3 regions of the Kitasatospora sp. NPDC101155 genome follow, and region 3 is predicted to be linked to each of the others. Evidence: riboswitches for the same ligand, from Rfam matches in the RefSeq annotation. Region 3 holds a riboswitch; each other region holds the start of a gene.
What was found. Region 3 has a riboswitch for cobalamin ahead of ACIRYZ_RS19645 (HoxN/HupN/NixA family nickel/cobalt transporter). Riboswitches for the same ligand answer to the same signal wherever they lie in the genome.
Positions count from the first base shown of each region.

Region 1: another riboswitch for cobalamin. It lies ahead of ACIRYZ_RS43370 (cobalamin biosynthesis protein); the one in region 3 lies ahead of ACIRYZ_RS19645 (HoxN/HupN/NixA family nickel/cobalt transporter).
Region 2: another riboswitch for cobalamin. It lies ahead of ACIRYZ_RS11745 (ribonucleoside-diphosphate reductase subunit alpha); the one in region 3 lies ahead of ACIRYZ_RS19645 (HoxN/HupN/NixA family nickel/cobalt transporter).

Region 1 covers NZ_JBIWPN010000076.1:11,566-15,835, reverse strand. Annotated here, with positions in the region: gene ACIRYZ_RS43380 (alpha/beta hydrolase family protein) at 370-1,506, opposite strand; gene ACIRYZ_RS43375 (helix-turn-helix domain-containing protein) at 1,642-2,334, opposite strand; cobalamin riboswitch at 2,541-2,672, shown strand; gene ACIRYZ_RS43370 (cobalamin biosynthesis protein) at 2,771-3,733, shown strand; gene ACIRYZ_RS43365 (cobyric acid synthase) at 3,730-4,270, shown strand, end outside.
Region 2 covers NZ_JBIWPN010000006.1:202,084-206,353, forward strand. Annotated here, with positions in the region: gene ACIRYZ_RS11745 (ribonucleoside-diphosphate reductase subunit alpha) at 1-1,660, opposite strand, end outside; cobalamin riboswitch at 1,851-1,994, opposite strand; gene ACIRYZ_RS11750 (hypothetical protein) at 2,196-3,353, shown strand; gene ACIRYZ_RS11755 (glycoside hydrolase family 26 protein) at 3,491-4,270, shown strand, end outside.
Region 3 covers NZ_JBIWPN010000012.1:30,662-34,931, reverse strand. Annotated here, with positions in the region: gene ACIRYZ_RS19655 (hypothetical protein) at 1-1,079, opposite strand, end outside; gene ACIRYZ_RS19650 (ArsR/SmtB family transcription factor) at 1,149-1,532, opposite strand; cobalamin riboswitch at 1,614-1,807, shown strand; gene ACIRYZ_RS19645 (HoxN/HupN/NixA family nickel/cobalt transporter) at 1,839-2,948, shown strand; gene ACIRYZ_RS19640 (EamA family transporter) at 2,957-3,808, opposite strand; gene ACIRYZ_RS19635 (helix-turn-helix domain-containing protein) at 3,960-4,270, shown strand, end outside.

The DNA of each region.
Region 1 (4,270 bases), on a different contig from region 3:
ATGCCAGGGTTGCGGCCGGGCGTCGCGGTACTCGTTCGGCCTGTCACGCTGCGTGTCGGACGGGGGCGTACGGAGGCGCGGTGGGCGGGGATCCGGCCAGGCGGCGTCCGCCGGGGGACGGAGGTTTCGGCACGGGAAGTCCGCCGGGCCGACTTCTGGTACGCGAGCGGGAGCCGCGCCGGGGGCGCGATCCGGACAGCGAATCGAACGGGGGTCGCGTGGACGGCAGGGCGGAGCCGCGGGCGCCCCGGGCCGGTGGTGCTTCCCGGGGCGGCAACGGGCGGTCGGGTGGGCTGTCGCGGGGAAGTCGGATGGGCCGACCCTCACCCACAGGGCCAAATTTGGCCCCCGAAGCCGGGGCCGGCGCGGTCAGAGCAGGGGGGTGAGCCAGCGACGGAGGAGTTCGGTGTAGTGGTCGGGGGCGGAGTTCCACAGGGCGGCGTGGTCGGCGCCCGGGAAGGCCTGCAGGTTGACCACGTCCGGGCGGGCGGCCGCGAGGCGCTGGGCGGCGCCGAAGGGGGCTATCCGGTCGCTGGGGCTGTGCAGCACCAGGGTGGGGGCGTGCAGGTCCGCTCCCTCGGCGAGCCGGGCGAAGTCGGCGAGGTCGACGCCGGTGCGCCCCTCGGCGGCCAGGGCGCCCAGCTCGGCGGCGACGCCCGTGAAGCCGGCCCGGGCGGCGTCGCGGCGGGCGGAGGCGGGCAGGTCGAGGACGGGCGAGTCGAGGATCAGCCCGCTGATGGTGTGCGCCCACGCGGAGCGGGCCGCCGCGTGCAGGACCATGGTGGCGCCCAACGACCAGCCGTACAGGATCACCCGGCCCGCACCGTGGTCGAGCGCCAGCCGTATCGCCGACTCGACGTCGCGCCACTCGGTCGCGCCGAAGTGGCTCAACCCGTCCGGGGAGGCGGGGGCGCCCGCGTCGCCGCGGTAGGTGACGGCGAGGACGGGCAGGCCGAGGCGGTCGAGGACGGGCAGGACCGGGAGGGTCTGCTGGCGGTCGGCCTCGGTGCCGTGGACGAGGATCACCCAGGTACCGCGCTTGCCGTCGAGGTGCCAGGCCGGGAGGGCGCCCAGCTCGCCGTCGGCGCTGGTGTCACTGAAGGCCAGGCCGAGCGCCTCGGTGGGGTCGCCGAGCAGCACGCGGGGGGTGAAGTGCACCTCGGTGCCGGGCGTGAGGGTGCCCCGGTCCGCGCGGACGAGCCGCCGGGTGACGCCCTGCTCGTCGCTGTGCAGGATCTCCTCGACCACCGCGTGCCCGCCGCCCTCCCACTCGACGGCCCAGCGGCCGCGCCGCAGGCTCTCGGGGCGGCGGGTGAAGGTGACCCGGCCGGCGGCGAGGCTCTGCACCAGGATGGGCCCGGACTCCTGCACGGCCGCCCCTGGCCCCGCACCCGGCCCCGCGCCCGGATGGACCATCCGCTCGGAGGCCCGGCGGCCGATCACCAGGACGACGGCCCCGGCCCCGACGGCAGCGGCGGCCACGACCGCTGCGGTTCGCCAACGCATATCGTTCCCCGCTCTGCTTCACGGACCCGGACGGTGTTCGTACACCAGTTCACCAGGGTCGTGCTCCCCAGGCCACCGGAATGGGCCATCCGGGGAATGGGAAGGGAACCGGGGCACGGGGGAGGAAGAGGAGCCTCAGACCGGAACGGCCGTCGGCTGGGCCGCGAGCAGCTGCCAGAACCGGGGGGTGAGCGGCGGGGCGGGGATGCGGGGCACGCTGGGGGTGCCCCAGTGGGTGGGGACGTGGTGTTCCTGGTGGAGGACGGGGAGGACGGCTGCGAGGTCCGGCTCGGGGACGGGGACGAGACGGGCGAGGGCGCGCAGATGGGGCTGCCAGCGGCCGGCGACGCACTGGCGCAGCAGCCGGTCCAGGGCCTCGGCGCGGCCGGTGGCCTCGACCAGCTCGGTCAGCCGCAGGCCGAGGACCTGGGCGAGGGCGTGGGTCTGGTCCGGGTCGCCGTCCCAGTAGCCGGTCAGTTCGGCCTGCTGGTAGGCGGGCAGGGACATGCCGACGCGTTCGGCCACGGCCTCCTGGCCGAGTTCGCGGGCGATGCGGTGGTCCCGCAGGCGCGTCGGGCGCGCCCCCATCAGGTCGGCGGCGGGGCACCAGAGGGCGCGGGCGAGGGCGATGAGCTCGGCCTCGCCGGGCCTCAGGTCGCCGTTCTCCCAGGCGAGGACGTGGCCGAACAGCAGCCGTACGCCGTGGGCGGCCATACCCTCGGCGACCTGTTCGGGGGTCAGGCCGAGGCCGACCCGGTGGGCGCGTGCGGCCTCGGGCGAGAACGGCACCGGGGGCGGGGCGGCGGCGGGGGTCTTTCTGCGGCGCATGGCACCGAACGGTAGGCGCGGCCCTCGGCGCGCCCCCAGCCCCGGAACGCACGAAGCGGGACTGACGGGCCCTCCGCCGCGCTGGGCGATCGCACAGTGACGGCACCCGGCCGCCGTGCGGCCGCCGTGTGACCAACCCCTCCGTGACCTCGGTTGACGCGTGGATCGGCCGCGTGATGGGATCCTTGCGCCAAACGGAGGCATGGAGAGGAAGCCGGTGCGAATCCGGCGCGGTCCCGCCACTGTCACCGGGGAGCACGCTCGGAAGGTGTCACGGCGGGCCGTCAGAAGCCGCTGGAAGGCCCGGGGGTGCGTCCGACCCGGAAGCCAGGAGACTCTCGCCCCCGGTACGTCGATCCAGGGCGCGGACCCTGAGTGAGGACACGCACGCGATGCAGCCTGCCCCGCCCCATCGGACCCCGAGCTGCCCACCGCAGTGCGCCCGCTGACCCGCGCCGCCGCCTTCGCGCTGGGCGCCGTCGCGGGCTACGCCGTCGACGCCCGCTTCGCCGACCCCCGCCGCGGCCACCCCGTCGCGCTCTTCGGCAGCGCCGCGACCCGCCTCGAACGGCGCCTGTGGCGCGACGGCCGCACGGCCGGGACGGCGTACACGGCGCTGTGCGTGGGCGCGGTCACGGCCGGCACGCTGGCCCTGGACCGTACGGTGGGACGCCGTCCGCTGGGGCGGGCGGCACTGGCCGCGGCGGCGACCTGGACGGTGCTCGGCGGCACCTCGCTGACCCGGGAGGCGCGCACCATCGGCCGCTCCCTCGCCGCGGGCGATCTGACGGCCGCCCGGGAACGGCTGCCGCACCTGTGCGGGCGGGACCCGAGCGCGCTGGACGAACAGCAGATCGCCCGGGCCGTGGTCGAGTCGGTGGCCGAGAACACCGCCGACGCCGTGGTGAACGCCCTGACCTGGGGCGCCCTGGCGGGCTCGCCGGGCCTGCTGGCCTTCCGCGCGGTAAACACCCTGGACGCGATGGTGGGCCACCGCTCGCCCCGCTACGCCCGCTTCGGCTGGGCCTCGGCCCGGCTGGACGACGTGGCCGGCTGGCCGGGCGCCCGGCTCACCGCGTTGCTGACGGTGGCCGCCGCACCCGAGCCCCGGACCGCCTGGCGGGTCTGGCGGCGGGACGGCTCCGCGCACCCGAGCCCGAACGCGGGCCAGGCCGAGTCGGCCTTCGCCGGCGCGGTGGGCGTGCGGCTGGGCGGGACCTTGCAGTACGGGGAGCGCGTGGAGCACCGGCCGGTGCTGGGCGCAGAGTTGCGGCCGGTGACGGTGGACGACATCGAGCGGGCCTGCACGCTGTCCCGGCGGGTGGGCGCGCTGGCGCTGGGTACGACGGTCGCGGGGCACGTCCTGCTGCGGCTCCTGATGAAGAGGGGTGGGGCATGACGAACGCGCTGCTGGTCGCCGGGACGACCTCGGACGCGGGCAAGAGCGTGGTGACGGCCGGGATCTGCCGCTGGCTGGCCCGCCAGGGCGTGCGGGTCGCGCCGTTCAAGGCACAGAACATGTCGCTGAACTCCTTCGTCACCGCCGACGGTGCCGAGATCGGCCGCGCCCAGGCGATGCAGGCCCAGGCCGCCCGGGTGGAGCCGGAGGCGGCGATGAACCCGGTGCTGCTCAAGCCCGGCGCGGACGGCCGCAGCCAGGTGGTGCTGCTCGGCCGGCCGGTGGCCGAGGTGGGCGCGCTGGACTACCGGGAGCGCAAGCCCGTCCTGCTCGAACGCTCCCTGGAGTGCCTGGCGGACCTGCGCCGCCGCTTCGACGTGGTGGTCTGCGAGGGCGCCGGCTCGCCCGCCGAGATCAACCTGCGCGACCGGGACATCGCCAACATGGGCCTGGCCACGGCCGCCGGACTGCCCGTCGTGGTGGTCGGCGACATCGACCGCGGCGGGGTCTTCGCCGCGATGTACGGGACGCTGGCGC
Region 2 (4,270 bases), on a different contig from region 3:
AGCGCTCGTAGGCGGTGAGCATGATGCGCTCGGCGATCAGCGTCGACAGCTGCTTCGCCTCCGCCGAGTCGAAGTCGATCCGCAGCTTGAAGAAGACGTCCTGCAGGCCCATCACGCCGAGGCCGACCGGCCGCCAGCGGGAGTTGGAGGTGCCGGCCTCGGTGGTCGGGTAGAAGTTGATGTCCACCACGCGGTCGAGGAAGGTGACGGCGGTGCGCACGGTGGCGTCCAGCCGCTCCCAGTCCATCGCACCGAGCAGGTCCTCGACCGAGGCACCGGCGGCCACGTGCGCGCCGAGGTTGACCGAGCCGAGGTTGCAGACGGCGGTCTCGGAGTCGTCCGTGACCTCCAGGATCTCGGTGCACAGGTTGGAGGAGTGCACCGTGCGGCCCGGCAGCGCGGTCTGGTTGGCGGCGCGGTTGGAGGCGTCCTTGAAGGTCATCCAGCCGTTGCCGGTCTGCGCCAGGGTGCGCATCATGCGGGCGTACAGGGTCTGCGCCGGGATGGTGCGCACGGCCTTGCCGGCCAGCTCGGCCTTGCGGTAGGCCTCGTCGAAGTCGGCCCCCCACAGGTCGACCAGCTCGGGCACGTCGGCGGGGGAGAACAGCGACCAGTCGGCGTTGGCGTTGACCCGGCGCATGAACTCGTCCGGGATCCAGTGCGCCAGGTTGAGGTTGTGGGTGCGGCGCGCCTCCTCACCGGTGTTGTCGCGCAGCTCCAGGAACTCCTCGATGTCGGCGTGCCAGGTCTCCAGGTAGACGCAGGCCGCGCCCTTGCGGCGGCCGCCCTGGTTGACCGCGGCGACCGAGGAGTCGAGGGTGCGCAGGAACGGGACGATGCCGTTGGACTTGCCGTTGGTGCCGCGGATCAGGCTGCCACGCGAGCGGATGCGCGAGTAGGACAGGCCGATGCCGCCGGCGTGCTTGGACAGCCGGGCGATCTGCGCGTAGCGGTTGTAGATCGAGTCCAGGTTGTCCAGCGGGGAGTCGAGCAGGTAGCAGCTCGACATCTGCGGGTGCCGGGTGCCGGAGTTGAAGAGCGTCGGCGAGGAGGTCAGGTACTCCAGGCGGCTCATCAGGCCGTACAGCTCGGCCACCTCGCGCACCGACTGCTCGGAGTCGCCGACCGCCAGGCCGCAGGCGACGCGGAGCAGGAAGTGCTGCGGGGTCTCGATCACCTTGCGGGTGATCGGGTGGCGCAGCAGGTAGCGGGACTGCACGGTGCGCAGGCCGAAGTACTCGAAGCGGTCGTCGCCAGCGGCGTCGATCAGCGCGTCCAGGGCGGCGGCATGCTTGGCGACGAAGGCCGCGGTGGTGTCGCCGATCAGGCCCTCGGCGTGGCCGACGGCGATCGAGGCGGAGAAGGACACCGAGCCCTGGCTGTTCGCCTCGTCGACGATCTCCAGGGCGAGCAGGCGGGCCGCCAGCTTCGAGTACTGGGGGTCCTCGGCGATCATCGACGCGGCGGCGTCCACGGCCAGCCCGCGCAGCTCGGCGAAGTCCGAGCCGGCGTGGCGGCCGCGCAGCGCGGCGGCGGCGACATGGCCGGGGTCCACCTCGGTGAGGTCGGCGCTCCGGTCGGTGAGAAGCCGCAGCAGCGCTCCGCCGGGGTCGGAGACCGTCCGGTCGGTGAAGGCGGTACCGGAGCCCTGGGCGGGCAGGGTGGCTGAGGCAGCGGTGGTCAAGGCGCTCTCTCCTGGCGGCGATCGGCGGCAGTGATCGGGTGGCACCGGACCGATCTGGGCAGGGGAGCACGGCGCGAACGCAAACGGCGCCGCGCGACGGTGTCTCCCCGGCCCGCCCGCGAGGCCCGGAGGTGTACTGCTGGTGCTGGCGCGGCCTCTGCGGGAGGGCCGTGGGCACGCCGTCGGCAGGTACTCGGACTCGCGGACACGGCTGCTGGAGCCGCCCGCACACCGCTGCGGGGCAGTCCCGGATTCCCACCGGGTTCCCCTGCATCGACAGCAGGAACGAGCATACATGTAGTGGTGCCTCACTGATGTGGCACCACATGTAGTGCGGCGTGGTGTGTTGGCGCGATGACCGGCGGTACCGGGGCGGGTGGCGGTTCGTGCCCGTCCGGTGCCCGGATCCGCGCCTCGGGCGGCCCGGATCCACACGCCCGCGTCCTGGTTTCGGCACGGAATGGTCACCGGGCGGATCGACGGTCAGGGGGATGCCCTACGATCTGGGCGCATGAGCGACGGAACCGGCGTACCTGGGCACGGGCCGCAGGGAACGCCTCCCGCCGGGCCGGGGGGCGCACAGAATCAGCAGTCGGTGGCGCCGGGTCCGGTGCCGCCGCCGAGCGGCGGTTTCGGCCCGCCGCCGGCCTCGTACGGGCCGGTGGTGCCGTCCGCGCAGCCGCTCTCGCAGCCCGTCCCGCCGGTGCCGCAGCCCCGGCCGCAGCCGGTCGCGCAGCCCCAGCCCCAGCCGATGCCGCAGCCGCAGCCGCAGCCGCAGTCGCAGCCGGTGCAGCCGACGGCCCCTCAGCCGCAGTGGCAGCAGCAGCCGCCCCAGCAGCCCGTGCCGCCGCAGCGCGTCGAGCCGAACTGGGAGGCGCTGGCGGACCGCAACGAGGCCGACGGCAAGCGCAAGCGCCGGATGAGGGTCATCGGCATCGTGGCCGCCGTCGTCGTGGTGGGTGGTCTGGCCGCGGGCGGCGTGCTGCTCATGGGCAAGAAGGACGACACCAAGAAGGTCGGTCCGGTCACCACCGCGTCCGCCTCGAACAAGCCGACCCCCGGGCCGTCGAGCGCGAGCGCGACCCCGGGCGGCCAGACGGACGACCCGTCGAAGCCGATCTGGGAAGCCGCCACCGACCCGGCGCCGCAGGACGCGGGGGCGCTGTTCTCCGCGATGCAGGTGACGGTCAACGGCGCGACCTGGAACCGGACCGTGGTCTCGCTGGACCAGCCCTGCTGGGACGGCAACTCCACCACCGGCGGTCTCGGCAAGATCCTCGGCGACCAGGGCTGCCAGAAGGTGCTCCGGGCGACGTACGTCTCCGGCGACAGCGCGGTGACCGTCGGTGTCGCGGTCTTCGACCACAAGATCCAGGCCGAGACCGCGGTGAAGAACTACGCCGGCCAGCTCAAGGGCCTTCCGGCGCCCGGCGCCCCGGCGTTCTGCGCCAACCCCGGCTGCACCAGCACGCACAGCAGCCTGGGCCGGTACGACTACTTCACCGTCGAGGGTTCGGCGAAGGGCGGCAACGCCCCCGATGCCACCGCGACCGCGGCGGCCTCCGGTTTCGCCGAGCACGTGAAGGGCCAGCTGCTCCAGCGGGCCAAGGCGGCGGGCTCCGCCACGCCCGGTTCGCAGGGCACGCCGGCGGCCACCCCGGCCGGCTGACCTGCCGTGACACCCCGGTGCCGGCGGATCCGTTCGCCGGGGCCGGGGGAGTGTGGCAGGCTCTCAGGGGTCATTCGTACGTGTGTTCCGGTTGCGTCCGTGGGGGTCGGTGCCGGCAAGCAACCGGAGGAGCGGTCGTGGCCCTGCCCAGTGCCCTGCGCGGCAAGCCCGCCCTCCTGGCCGCGGCAGGGATCGTGGTCGTCGCGGGCACCTTCGCGCTGCTCGGCCGGGACGACCGGGTCGACGGCGAACAGCCCGCGCGGGTACCGGTGTCGGTGGGCGCCCCCGGACGCACCCTGCCGCCGGACGTGGGCCGGGACCTGCTGGCCCGGGACCCACAGGCCTCGCCGAACGCCCGCGCCGTCCAGCAGTTCCTCGCGGACCTGGAGAGCCAGGCCCGCACCGGGCAGAGCGGCGGCACGGTGATCGGCCAGCACGTCGAGGCGCACAACGAGCGCAACAACCCCGAGTACGGCGACTACCGGGGCACCAAGCAGGTCGGCTACTACTACAAGAAGGCCGCCGACATCACCGGCAGGCTGCCCGGCTTCCTGGAGACCGACCTCGGCCCCGGATACGGCCAGAACGCCTGGGGCGTGGGCAACCCGCGCTCCTACTCGGCCGGCCGCTGGCCCACCTGCCGGACCGGCTGGCAGTACACAGACGACGCCGTCGACCTGATGACCGCCGTCTGGTCCGGCCACCCGCGCGCCGACGACGGCACCTACGGCAGCTCCGGCGTCCAGCAGAACTGCGACGGCAGCAGCACCGAACTGCCGGACAACGGCGGCGCCCCGGCCGGGATCGTCGGCATGTCCTTCCACGAGCCCTACCCCGGATCGGACGTCAAGTCCTTCGACCGGGTGCTCTGTTCGAACTCCCCGGCGGCCAAGGACCCGGGCTGGTTCGGCCGGGTC
Region 3 (4,270 bases):
TCGCCGTGGTGGGCGAGCGAGCGGTCGGTGATGTCGCTGAGGTCGGCCGGGTCCCGGGCCAGGGCCTGTTCGAGCTGGGCGGCGAGGTCGCCGTCCGGGTCGAGGACGGGCGCGGCCTGGCCGAAGGCGTAGCTGGGGGAGTGCGGGTCGAGTTCGGCGGCGCCGGTGGCGACCAGCAGGGTGCGGCGGCCCAGGGCGGCGCCGTAGACGGAGACCGAGCCGTGGTCGCCGATCAGGCAGTCGGCGGCGACCAGTGCGGCCTGCCAGCCCTGGTGCGGCGGGATCAGCCGCAGGCCCATCCGGCGGGCGTCGTCGAGCAGCGTCTCGGGGTCGTGCCGGCTCCAGATGTTGGGGTGCAGCACGACGGCCACCGTGTACTCGTCGGCGGGCAGCCGGCGGACCAGGCGGCGGGGCAGGTCGGGGCGGCGGCCGAGTAACGAGTGCCCGCTCCAGGTGGAGTTGACGACGACGAGCCGGCGGCCGTCGACGGCGCCGAGTGCGGCGCGGTAGGCGTCCCGGGAGCGTACGCTGCCGAGGATCCGGTCGAAGCACGGGTCGCCGACGACCCGGGCGACGTCCAGGGCCTCGGGGCAGGAGACCCGCAGCCGGTCCAGCTGCTCGGGGTGGGAGAGGCCGAGGACGTCCACGAACACCCGCCCCCGGTGGGTGAGTTCGTTGCGGGACAGGCCCGCGGCGCTGACCGTGTCGCCGGTGGACTCGGTGACCAGGCGGTTGTAGCCGGCGCCGTGCGGGAGGACGACCAGGTGGGCGTCCAGCCGGTGCATGGAGGCGTGGACGGCGCAGGCGACGGCCAGGTCGAAGCGGCGGCGGACGGCGTCCTCCCACTCCAGCACGGTGTAGCCGGGCAGGTCGCGCAGGTAGTCGGTGAGGCCGCGGTCGGCGAAGGCGGAGCCGGGGTTGACGGTGAAGTACCGCTCGATGCCGTCCTGGTTCAGCAGGGTGAGGACGTCCAGGACCCGGGTCGCCGAGGTGAGGGTGCGGGCGACCGCCAGCACGCGGGCCTTGACCGGGCGGGTGTTCCAGCGGTCGGCGGGCCAGACGTGGGGGTGGGACGGCACCTCATGATCGTACTCATCCGGGCCGCTCCCGGGGGCCCCTTGCGAGAGACGGCCGGGCCCGAGTGTCGGTCAGCCCGCCGCTGCGGTGGGTTCGTGGTGTTCTCCGGCGGCGCACTCGTCGAGGAGGGGGCGCATGCTGTCGTCCACGAGCCGGTAGCGCACCACGCGTCCGTCCTTGTCCCCGGTGACCACGCCCGCCGTGCGCAGCAGTCGCAGGGCCTGGGAGACGGCGGGGTCGCGCATGCCGGTGGCAACCGCCAGGTCGCTGACGGCGAGCGGGCCAGCCCGGTGCAGGGCGAGCAGCAGGGCGAGCCGTCCGGGGTCGGCGAGCAGGGAGAACCGCTCGGCCCAGGACCGGACGTGCGCGGTGTCGCCGATCGCGGCGATGGCCTCGCAGACCCGGTGGCCGTCGATGGTGCGGTGGCCCGCGCGGTCGGCCGGTACGAGATGCATGCGGACATTCTGGCAGCTCACGACCTGTGATCCTGGACACCTGCACAGGTGCGCAACCTTGCGAGGGTGGTGGACTGCCCCTACGGTGTTCCCCGCCGTGGTGCTCGGGAAGACCGGTGACGGACCCTCAGGGGTCCCAGTCCGGAGCGGCCCTCGCCACTGTGATCGGGGGAGAGTTGTCCGAACCCACGTGCCACTGGGCGCCTCGTGCGCCTGGGAAGGCGGGTCCGGAAGCCCCGTAAGCCAGGAGACCGGCCACGGCATCTCACGAAGTCTTTCCACGAGGTGCTGGAGCGTGATCCGAAGATGACCCTGCCCGAAACCGCCACTCCCACGGAGGCGGCCCCCTCGGTCCTGCCCACCTTCAGGTGGAAGCGCGAGGACACCATCCGCACGGCCGGGTTGATGGGGGTGATCCTGGCCATGCACGTGGTGGCCTTCGGGACGCTCGTCTTCCTGGTCGCGCCGCACAACTACGCGGTCGGGACCCAGGTCTTCGGGGTGGGCCTGGGTATCACCGCGTACACCCTCGGCATGCGGCACGCCTTCGACGCCGACCACATCGCGGTGATCGACAACACCACCCGCAAGCTGATGGCGGACGGCAAGCGGCCGGTCTCGGTCGGGTTCTGGTTCGCCCTCGGGCACTCCTCGATGGTGGTCCTCATGGCCGCCCTGGTGGCGGGCGGCGCCCAGCTGGCGAACACGCTGATGGACGACGACTCGGCCACCCACAAGTGGCTCGGGCTGGTCGGCACCACGGCCTCCGGCGCCTTCCTCTACCTGATCGGCGCGCTCAACCTGGCGGCGCTGGTCGGCATCCTCAAGGTGTTCCGCTCGATGCGGGCCGGGAAGTACGACGAGGCGCAGCTGGAGGAGCACCTCAACTCGCGCGGCTTCATGGCCCGGGTGCTGAACCGGGCGACCCGCTCGATCACCCGGCCCGGACAGATGTTCCCGGTGGGCATGGTGCTGGGCCTGGGCTTCGACACCGCGACCGAGGTCACCCTGATGGTGATGGCCGGCTCGGGTGCGGCGGCCGGGCTGCCCTGGTACGCGATCGTCTGCCTGCCGCTGCTGTTCGCGGCGGGGATGAGCCTGTTCGACACCCTGGACGGGACCTTCATGAACTTCGCGTACCAGTGGGCGTTCTCCAACCCGGTGCGCAAGGTGTACTACAACCTGACCATCACCGGGCTGTCGATCGCGGTGGCCTTCATCATCGGCACCATCGAGCTGGTCGGGGTGCTGCACGAGAAGCTCGACCTGACCGACCCGGTCACCGGGTTCATCGCGGACATCTCGCTGGACAACGTCGGGTACGCGATCGCCGGGCTGTTCGTGGTGGTGTGGGCGATCGCGATCGCCTACTGGAAGCTGGCCGGGGTCGAGAAGCGCTGGACGCCCGCGGAGTAGTCCGTCGGTCACGCTGCCGCGAGCAGCAGCGTGCCCGCGACGGCGAGCCCGGCGCCGACCACCTGGACCGGGCGCAGCCGCTCCTTGAGTACTCCGCGCGCCAGCAGCGCGGTGACCACGGGGTAGAGCGAGGCGAGCACGGCGGCCACCGCCGCCGAGCCGCTGTGCGAGGCCATCGCGTACGTGGCGTTGCCGGCGACGTCGGCCAGCCCGACGGCGGTGAGCAGGGGCAGCCGGGCGCGCAGCTCGGGCAGCAGCCCGGAGGTGTCGGTACCGCGCAGGCCGAACAGCAGCGCGGCGCCGCCGACGGCGACGTTGACGAGCCGCTGGACGCACAGCACGAGCAGCAACCCGCCGCCGGCCGAGGCCTGGGCGAGCAGGGCCATGTTGGCGCCGAAGCCGAACGCGGCGGCCAGGGTGAGCAGCAGGGCCGTACGGGCGGCGGACGGCCCGCCGCGCTCGGGGCCGCCGGCCAGCACCACGCCGGCCACGGCCACCGCGATCCCGGCCACCTGGCCGAGACCGGGCCGCTCGCCGAGCGCCAGCCCGACGCCGACCGGCACCACGACGCCGACGGTGGCCAGCGGGGACACCACGCCCATCGGGCCGAGCGCGAGCGCCCGGTAGAAGGCGAGCATCGCGAACGGGCCGATCACCCCGGCGGCGACGGCGTACCAGAGGGCGGGGGAGGCGTCCGCCCAGCCGCCGGTGGCCAGGACCGCGAGGAGGAGGACGACGGTGGCCGCGGTCTGGGAGACGACCACGACGGCGAGCGCGGGCAGTCGGCGGGTGAGGACGCCGCCGCCGAAGTCGCCCAGGCCGGTGAGCAGGCTGGCGGAGAGGGCGAGCAGGACGGTCACTGGAGGTGCCAGGAGATCGAGGACAGCACAATGCACTCCGAAGTACAGTCGGATGGACTCGTTGCCGAGAAGGCAGCGTAGTTCACTGAGCTGCACCTCGCCGAACAATATTCTGCACTTTCCGTATTGTGGACACCGGAGGACTGCCCGCGTGCCGGACCCCGACCTCGTCTCCCAGGCCCTCGCCCGGAACCTCAAGCGACTGCGCGCCGAGCGCGGCCACACCCTGGACGCCCTCGCCGCCCGCTCCGGGGTGAGCCGCGGCATGATCGTCCAGATCGAGCAGGGCCGCACCAACCCGAGCGTGGCCACCGTGGTCCGGCTCGGCGACGCGCTCGGCGTCTCCATCGCCACGCTGCTCGACTACGAGGAGGGCCCGGACGTCCGGATCATCCCCGGCGACCAGGCCGTGCCGCTCTGGAGCGGTGAGAGCGGCGGGACCGGCACCCTGCTGCACGGGAT